One region of the Priestia sp. JV24 genome, then DNA from elsewhere that is predicted to be linked to it. Evidence: predicted binding sites of a transcription regulator. Region 1 holds the regulator's gene; each other region holds the start of a gene.
What was found. Region 1 encodes Rex, which represses fermentation and respiration genes when NADH is low (regulators of the CRP and FNR family bind a similar motif). Its sites were predicted from a motif close to TTGTGAAATATTTCACAA; they were not measured.

Region 2: a site for Rex is predicted at 1,630-1,647, ahead of OK414_RS09690 (cytochrome c oxidase subunit II). Genes of this name have one in related genera too.
Region 3: a site for Rex is predicted at 1,345-1,362, ahead of OK414_RS27250 (anion permease). Genes of this name have one in related genera too.

What each region holds. Positions count from the first base shown of each region.
Region 1 covers NZ_JAPCIN010000005.1:4,542-7,829, forward strand. The annotation lists gene OK414_RS01070 (ABC-F family ATP-binding cassette domain-containing protein) at 1-589, opposite strand, end outside; gene OK414_RS01075 (redox-sensing transcriptional repressor Rex) at 1,048-1,686, shown strand; gene tatA (twin-arginine translocase TatA/TatE family subunit) at 1,740-1,925, shown strand; gene tatC (twin-arginine translocase subunit TatC) at 1,941-2,696, shown strand; gene OK414_RS01090 (YdiK family protein) at 2,722-2,949, opposite strand; gene OK414_RS01095 (CPBP family intramembrane glutamic endopeptidase) at 2,946-3,288, opposite strand, start outside.
Region 2 covers NZ_JAPCIN010000015.1:70,420-73,707, reverse strand. The annotation lists gene qoxB (cytochrome aa3 quinol oxidase subunit I) at 1-501, opposite strand, end outside; gene OK414_RS09690 (cytochrome c oxidase subunit II) at 503-1,441, opposite strand; gene xylE (D-xylose transporter XylE) at 2,187-3,288, opposite strand, start outside.
Region 3 covers NZ_JAPCIN010000024.1:323,921-327,208, reverse strand. The annotation lists gene OK414_RS27255 (class I SAM-dependent rRNA methyltransferase) at 10-1,209, shown strand; gene OK414_RS27250 (anion permease) at 1,489-2,922, shown strand; gene OK414_RS27245 (alpha-amylase) at 2,952-3,288, opposite strand, start outside.

The DNA of each region.
Region 1 (3,288 bases):
AGTGGTTGGTAGGCTCATCCAGAATAAGCAAGTCTGGCTTTGTTAAAAGCAGTTTTGCAAGAGCCAAGCGCGTTTTTTGTCCACCGCTCAAGGAAGAAATAGGGGTGCTATAGTCAAAGTTTGAAAAACGGAAACCGTGAAGAATAGATCGTGTATCCGCTTCATATTGATAGCCGCCTAAATCTTTGAACGTTACTTGAAGCTGATCGTACTCTTTGGTTAGTTTTTCGTATTGAACTGAATCATTAAAAATGTCTGGATCGCCCATCTTCGTTTCAAGCGTACGTAATTCTTTTTCCATCTTCTTTAATGGAGCAAAGACCGTCATCATTTCTTCCCATATGGAGAGTGTTGACTCAAGAACTGTATCTTGTCCCATATAATCAATGGAAACACCTTTAGGTTTAATAATTTCTCCGCTGTCATAAGAAAGCTGCTCAGCAATAATTTTTAATAAAGTTGATTTACCAGCACCGTTTCGTCCCACTAGGGCAATGCGGTCTTTTGATTGTACTTCTAACTTTATATTCGATAAAATGGGTTCTGCCCCATAGTATTTTGTAATACCGTTCAATTGTAGAATAATCATTTTTTCACCTCTAGTAGTATATCCATAGTGTATTTTAACATATTTTCAACTACAAGTTCTTCCTACAAGCGTTTGTAATTTGTAGAGGGACAAGGACAAATGATGAAGCGAATGTTTTGATTCATGAAATAAAATGATTTTACCTGCACATTTTATACAGGATACTATGTTAAAATAAGAGATAAGTGCATCTCTGAACTTATATATGATGGATGTAGAAAACCCGTCATGACTAACAAACGGATCCTTTGAAGGGCTAATTGCTTCGTTCTAACTACCGACTTTAAGTAGTGCTGGATAGCCAAAAGGAGTCGGGGTATGAAGCGGAGTATATATAAAACAAGAGAAAAGAGAGAGAATTGGAAGCGCTACCTCGGAGCGGTTGAGGCTTTGTGAAAGGTAATGCAATATGACTTGAAAATGTTAGTAATGACATACATGAACTGAGGGGGTACAACGTGAACACTGAACAATTAAAAATACCACAAGCAACGGCTAAACGATTGCCGCTTTATTATCGTTTTTTAAAAAACTTGCATGCTTCTGGTAAACAGCGTGTTTCGTCAGCGGAGTTAAGTGAGGCAGTGAAAGTTGATTCTGCTACTATTCGTCGGGATTTTTCTTACTTTGGAGCATTAGGGAAAAAGGGATACGGCTACAATGTAAATTATTTACTTACATTTTTCCGTAAAACGTTAGACCAAGATGAAGTAACGAAAGTAGCACTGATTGGCGTAGGGAATCTGGGAACGGCCTTTTTAAATTATAATTTTATTAAAAATAATAACACCAAAATTGAGTGCGCTTTTGATGTGATAGAAGATAAAGTCGGTACAAAAGTAGGCGACGTGCCGGTTTATCACCTTGACCAATTGGAAGATTATATGAGTGATGATATCTCAGTGGCGATTTTAACCGTTCCTGCCACTGTGGCTCAGCAAATTACCGATCGTTTAGTGAATTGCGGAATTAAAGGGATTTTAAACTTCACTCCTGCACGCTTAAACGTACCGGATGAGATTCGACTGCATCATATTGATCTGGCTGTAGAATTACAGTCGCTTGTCTACTTTTTGAAAAATTATCCTGTTGAATAAGATGGACTGTGTTACGATTTCCTTAAGTCTAAATTAATAAGGAGAGTGGGAATATGGGGATTGGAGCAGGTAGTTGGATTATTATTGCGATTGTAGCACTGCTTATTTTTGGACCGAAACGGTTACCGGAGCTAGGAAGATCAGTCGGGCAAACGCTTAGAGAGTTTAAGCATGCCGCTAGCGGTGCATCAGAAGATCGTGAAAAAGATAAACAGCGTCAAGTAGATGACAAAGAGTAAAAGGGTGATCATAGTATGACCGAACAAGAAATGTCAATATATGATCATATAGGAGAGCTGCGAAAACGCATTTTAATTGTTTTATTTTTCTTTGTCATTGCCACAATTGGCGGCTTTTTTATAGCGGATAAGGTTATTGTCTATTTACAGCATGCTGATGAGGCAAAAAATTTAACGATGAATGCATTTAGGCTAACAGATCCAGTTAAGATTTATATGCAGTTTGCTGTTATTATCGGCTGTGTACTTGCAGCTCCTGTTGCACTGTATCAACTTTGGGCATTTGTTAGTCCTGGTTTATATGAAAAAGAGCGTAAGGTAACGCTTGGATATATTCCTGTTTCCATTTTTCTCTTTATCGGCGGTGTCTCTTTTTCTTATTTTGTGTTGTTTCCATTTGTCGTCGATTTTATGACGCGGGTTTCCGATGAGCTGAATGTAAACCAAGTGATTGGCATTAATGAATACTTTTCTTTTTTAATGCAGCTCACACTGCCTTTTGGCCTGTTGTTTCAGCTTCCTGTCGTCGTCATGTTTTTGACGCGATTAGGAATTATAACGCCTATGTTTTTATCTCAAATTCGAAAGTATGCCTATTTCGTACTGCTAGTTATTGCCGCACTGATTACACCACCGGAATTGCTCTCGCACATGATGGTGACAGTGCCGCTCTTAATTTTGTATGAAATCAGCATCATTATTTCCCGCATTTCGTATCGCAAAGTGTTAAAGGCAAGGGCAGAGCAAGAAAGAGAAGATGTTAGTATGTAAAAAAACCACTGAAACAGTGGTTTTTTTATTTAGATGAATCATCTTGATTTTTATATTGCTGCTGCAACTTTTTAATTTTATAGTGCAAGATAAAAATGCGAACCGCAAATCTGAAATCGAATGCGGCTACGAGTGCAAATAAGATCGTAGGGAAGTTCCACACGGTTTCCTGAGCATTTTGAATAGCCAGGTAGGTGAATAAAATCCCCATAATAATATAAATAAACCCTCGTGTTAAAGGGATATTCTTCATAAAAACATGCCTCCAAAAATAAACTGCATTTGTTCTGCTTGCTTTTGCATTTCTATAATTTTATCTGCAAAAATAGTTTGAGATAAAATAACGATTGTATTCATCAACACGTGAGCAATAATGGGTACAATAATTAGTTTTGTTCTTGCATAAAGGAATGCAAATACAAATCCCATGGCTGTATACACGAGCAAATGTTTAAAATCCCAGTGTACGGCAGCGAAAATAAGGGAACTAATAAATGCAGAGATAAAAAAATTATATCGTTTGTGAAGAGAACCGAAAATAATCTTTCGAAAAATAATCTCTTCTAGAATTGGTCCAATAACAGACGTAACG
Region 2 (3,288 bases), on a different contig from region 1:
ATCTGGCGAGCCTCCGATTACAAACGACAAATTGAAAAGCATGGCGCCAAAGAAAAATAGCCAAAAGCTTACCGCGTTTAAAAAAGGATAGGCGACATCTCTTGCTCCAATTTGAAGCGGCACAACAATGTTAAAGAAAGCAAACATAAGCGGCATTGCCATAAATAGAATCATAATGGTTCCGTGCGTAGTGAAAATTTCGTTGTAATGATTAGAATCTAGAAAATGCCACTGAGGGAATGCTAGTTGCATACGCATTAATAATGCATCTACTCCGCCTCGAAACAGCATTAATAATGAAGAAAGCATATACATAATGCCAATTTTTTTATGATCCACCGTTGTGAGCCACTCACGCCATAGCCACTTCCATTTTTTAAGGTAAGTAAGAACAAAAATAATACCGGCTAGTGTTAATAAAATGGCGACATCTGCTCCGTAAATCATCGGTTCTCCTGTCACGAAAAAATGAGTTGAAAAATCTTTTAATTTGTCTAACAACTTAGTTTCCTCCTTCCTGGTGCTCGTGCTGTGCATGTACTTGTTCTTCAGAAGCCACATTCATAGTCTTCATGTCTTCATTTTTCATATGATGATGCTGACTATAATATTGACCGCCGTTTTTAATGACAATTTCTTGGAATAAGCCTTTAGGAATGGTAGAATACGATTTTTCTAGAGAAAGACCTTGTTGGGCAAGGTTGCTATAATCAGCTTTTGTTAAAGCTGGTGATGTTTCTTTCACTTGCTTTACCCATTGATTAAATTCTTTTGTCGATGTAGATTTAACTTTAAAGTTCATATGAGCGAACCCTTCACCCGTAAAATTAGCACCCGAACCAAAGTATTCTCCCTTGTGATCAGCTTGCAGCCACAGCCCCATTGCCATTCCCGGCATGGTATATAATTGTCCTCCCAGCTGAGGTACCCAAAAAGAATTCATAGGTGCATCTGACGTTAGCACGAATTGAACAGGCACACCTTTTGGAATTTCTACATAGTTGACTGTCGCAATATCTTGATCCGGATATTGAAATAACCATTTCCAATCAAGAGATGTTACTTCAATTGTTAGCGGCTTTACATCTTTTTTCGGCGGATCTACTAAGTCATACGTCGTCTTGGCCGTAGCAAAACCTAAAATGCCGATAATAATAATGGGGATGCCCCACCAAATAAATTCAAGACGCTTGCTATCGTCCCAGTCTGGCCGATACGGAGCTTTGTTTCCAGGCTTATCACGGTAGCGTAAAACGATATACACAAGCAGACCTAAAACAGGAATCACAACAATTGTGCATAAAATTATGGAAAAAATAATTAACTGGTATTCTTTTTGAGCCACCGCCCCCTGCGGATTTAAAATCAAATAACGACTATCACATCCTGCTAAAAAAATTGTAATGAATACGGAGAGAATGATTAACCTGCTAATATGCATTGATTTTTGCTTTCTCACCTAAGCTCAGGCTCCCTTCCTCTAAATCTCTGTACATAATAATGGTATATAAACGTTCATATTAAAGATGCATCTCAACAGATCAAAAGGCTAAAAACCTCCTAACATATTGAAGTTTGTCATGACATATTGCTTACTTCTAAAAAATTATCATGTTGTATGTTTAAAAGGTGTGATATTTATCACACTTGAAGCGATTTTTATCTATTTTAAATGGCTTTACCATAATTTCGTCACATATTTGGTTAAATGTGGTGTGTAAGAGGAAGGTCAGCATTGCCTTGTGACTAGCCTAATAAAAGCAAAAAACTCTTCCAGTTTTTATTAACTGGAAGAGTTTTTCGTAAGTACTAGATGAAGTATTAAGCTTTAACATTTACTAATTTGCTTATTTGACCTGCTGAAACATCCAATCAATCATTTTTCGATTCTGATACGCGGGAACCCAGGAAGCATGCTCACACTTTAATTCTTTAGGATATTCCGTATATAGCGGATGCCCCCAGATTTTTTGTGAATTCATTGCACCGTTATTTATATTTACGATGAAACACCCCTCATAAAGAAAACTATATTTCTATTTTCAAAGAGACTTATCACTATAGCAATATCTTTTAAAAAAGCTATCCACTTTCTTCATAAAGATTACATATTAAAAACACCTAAACTATTTTAGGTGTTTTTGAAAGTTTTATACTCACCTTTCCTCTAAGTAAAAGCTCAATGGTTATATGACTTTCTTACTCTTTGAAGCCCCTTGTTTTTTTCTCCACATATTTTCCATTTGTTCGAGAGTTCTACCTTTTGTTTCAGGAACAAATTTCCAGACAAATAAAGCAGAAAGTACACTCATTAAACCGTAAAAACCATATGTTAATCCTCCGCTATATTCCATCATCACGGGATATGTAGAGGAAATAAAATAGTTAGCCGCCCACTGAGCAGCTACGGCAATAGCTACAGCACGACCTCTAATTTTATTAGGAAAAATCTCTGAAATGAGCACCCAACAAATTGGTCCCCATGACGTCATAAAGGAAGCTGTATAAATAATGATAAATACAAGCGTCCCTATACCAATGATGTTTGAAAAAGCCATGCTTGCTACACCGAACATTCCAATGGCCATTCCGATAGACCCTGTTATTAATAAAGGTTTTCTTCCCAAACGATCAACTGTCAAAATTGCAATTACTGTAAAAATAACGTTTACTAATCCCATAATAATGGTTTGCAGCATAGAAGAACCTTTAGCTGCTCCCATGCTTTCAAAAATACGCGGAGCATAATATAGAGCTACATTGATTCCTACAAACTGTTGAAATACAGAAAGCAGTATACCTACAACGATAACTAATTTTCCATATGCCAATAATTTTTCAGACGAAACATTGGTAGAAATTGTTTGTTTAATATCTTCTAAAATTGCTTTCGCTTCTGAAGATCCATTAATTTTAGTTAGTATGGCTAAAGCTTTTTGATCTTGATTCTGTATAGCTAAGTAGCGAGGCGTTTCAGGAACTAAAAACAAGAGTGCTGCAAAGAGTAAAGCTGGAATAGCTCCTGAAGCAAACATGTATCTCCAACCTACATCATTAATCCATTCTAAGGTTTCCCCATTTGCAATACCCCAATTCACGAAGTAAACGACTAACATTCCAAAAATAATCATAAATTGATTGAACGATACCAATCTGCCGCGAATATCTGCCGGTGCAATTTCTCCTATATAGATGGGACAAATGGCTGATGCTAAGCCAACACCAATCCCACCTATAATGCGGTAGAAGTTAAAAGCTAGTAACAAAGAAAGTGTCGGTTCCCCTTTT
Region 3 (3,288 bases), on a different contig from region 1:
GGTGTACACATGAGAAAAGAAGTACAAGTTATAGCCAAAGAAGCTTTTATTAAAAAAGTGAACAAAGGTTATCCACTCATTGAAAAAGATGCGCTTGTTGATGGTCATAAACTGCAAGAAGAAGGGGTTATTATTAACTTAGTCACTCCGAAGAATCAATTTTTAGCCAAAGGCTATTATGGAAAACAAAACAAAGGCTACGGATGGATTCTTACGAAGAAGAAAAGTGAGCAAATTGACGCGGCGTTTTTTGCTAGGAAAATTCAGCAAGCTATTGCCTCTCGTCATGACTTTTATGCATCTGAAGACACAACTGCTTTTCGCGTATTTAATAGTGAAGGTGACGGAATCGGCGGCTTGATTATTGATTATTATGACGGATATTACGTCATGAGTTGGTATAGTGAAGGAATTTATCAATTTAAAGAATACGTCATTGAAGCCTTAAAGTCTGCGCCTAACTTTAAAGGGCTGTACCAGAAAAAACGTTTTAACGTAAAAGGTCAGTATATTGAAGAAGATGATTTTGTAGCAGGGGACAAAGGTGAATTTCCTTTAATTGTAAAAGAAAATGGTATTCGTTTTGCCGTTTACTTAAATGACGGAGCAATGGTGGGAGTCTTTTTAGATCAGCGAGACGTCCGTAAAACTATTCGAGATAAATATGCAAAAGGAAAGACCGTCTTAAATATGTTTTCGTATACAGGCGCATTTTCAGTGGCGGCCGCTCTTGGAGGAGCTGCGAAAACAACAAGTGTCGACCTGGCCAATCGCAGCTTGGCAAAAACAATTGAGCAATTTAGTGTAAATGGAATTGATCACGAAGCACAGGACATTATCGTAGAAGATGTTTTTAAGTATTTTAAATATGCGGTTAAGAAGAATATGACGTTCGATCTTGTAGTGCTAGATCCGCCAAGCTTTGCTAAGTCGAAAAAGCATACGTTTAGCGCAGTAAAAGACTACAAAGATTTATTAAAAGAAGCCATTGCGCTTACAAAGCCAAACGGTGTCATTGTAGCATCTACGAATGCAAGCAATTTTGATATGAAAAAATTCCATTCGTTTATTGAAAAAGCTTTTAATGAAAAAGGGAAACGGTACAAAATGATGGAGCAGTTCGCTCTTCCAGCTGATTTTAAAACAATAAAAGAATTTAAGTCAGGTAATTATTTAAAAGTCGTGTTTATTCAAAAAGTAAATCGCTAAATGCAAGGCTGCATGATGAACTCATGCAGTTTATTTATTTTTAATGAAATAACGCTTACAAGCTATTTTGAAGGGAATAAAATGAAGGTAAGAGATAAATATTGTCAATATATATGATAAAATAATAAAGGAATTATGCTCAACATTTCACAATTTTACAATATCATCCTTACGAAACGTATTTTTACAATTATTTTATTTTAAATGGGATAAGTATTGGGTACGAAGTGGAAAGAGCATACTATTACTATTATTTAAAAACATGAAAGGAGAAAGATTATGGCTGAAACAACAAAAAAGCCTGCCGGCGAAGTGAAATTTCTTCCTTTATTAATTTGTCTGGCAATCGGACTTATTTTATGGTTTATTACACCTCCGTCTGGACTTGATGTGAAGGCTTGGCACTTATTCGCTATTTTTGTGGCTACTATCGTAGGGCTTATCATTAAACCATTGCCATTAGGCAGTGTAGCTATTTTATCTTTAACCATTATTGTATTAACTAATACATTAACACTTGAACAATCGCTCAGCGGTTTTCAAAATACGACGATTTGGTTAATCGTCATTGCATTCTTTATTTCTAGAGGTTTTATTAAGACTGGTCTAGGAACAAGGGTTGCCTACATCTTTGTTCGTTTGTTCGGTAAAAAGACGTTGGGATTATCGTATTCTCTTATCGTAAGTGACTTGCTTTTATCACCTGCAATGCCGTCTAATACAGCGCGAGCTGGAGGAATTATTCTTCCAATCATTCGTTCTTTATCCGAAACATATGGATCGAGAACTGGAGACGGTACGGAGCGCAGAGTCGGCGCTTTCTTAACAAAAGTATCGTTTCAAGGAGATATGATCACATCCGCTATGTTCGTAACGGCAATGGCGGCCAATCCTCTTGCTGTTAAAATGACGGAACAAATTACAGGCAAGACTATTTCATGGGTTGGCTGGGCAGCGGCTGCAATTGTACCTGGAATTATTAGTTTAATTGTTATTCCGCTTGTTATTTATAAGCTGTATCCGCCAGAATTAAAAGAAACGCCGGAAGCATCTGAAATTGCAGCAAAAAAACTAAATGAAATGGGTCCGTTAAAGAAAGAAGAATGGTACATGATTGGCGTATTTTTACTTCTTCTTGTGCTGTGGATTTTTGGAGCTAATTTAAATATTAATGCAACAACAACTGCTTTTATTGGTCTATGTGCGCTGCTTTTAACGCAAGTGTTAAGCTGGTCGGACATCAAAAAAGAACAGGGAGCATGGGATACATTAGTTTGGTTTGCTGTTTTGGTTATGATGGCAACCTTCTTAAATGATCTAGGCATGATTCCTTGGTTCAGTGATCTGATGAAAGGCACTGTTAGTCATATGTCTTGGATGACGGCGTTGATTGTACTAGCTGTTGCGTATTTTTATTCTCACTACTTTTTTGCGAGTAATACGGCTCATGTCAGCGCTATGTACGCAGCATTTTTATCTGTCATCGTGGCCGCTGGTGCGCCTCCGTTACTGTCAGCATTAATTTTAGCGTTCTTTAGCAATTTATTTGGCTGTTTAACTCACTACGGCAGTGGACCGGCACCGGTGTTCTTCGGTAGTGGATATGTAACGCAGCAAAAATGGTGGTCGCTCGGCTTTTTAATTTCAATTATTCATATTATCATTTGGATTGGAATTGGCGGCTTGTGGTGGAAACTGCTAGGTCTATGGTAAAAAAAACAGTGGCGCAAGCCACTGTTTTTTTATGCTTCAGCCCAAACGGATACAGAGCCGCCATTGACAGGGAACTGTCCGTAGCCATCTTCTTCAATCACAACTTGATCTTCTCGGTTGTTTGTGAAATCAATCCATGTTTGTCCACTTCGGTGTTCGCCGACGAACATTCTCTTTTCGCCATCTTCGCCGTTTGACATCACTACAGCGCATCCAGACTTCTCAAATTCCTCTACACCATGCCTTACCCATCCAATGGTATTCGGGTGATCAAAATAATCGTCTTGCTGGCCGTATGCTTTGTCATAGCGTACATGCAAGAGAGCGGAAATATCTTTTTCTTTTCCCTCAATTGGGTGCTCTCCG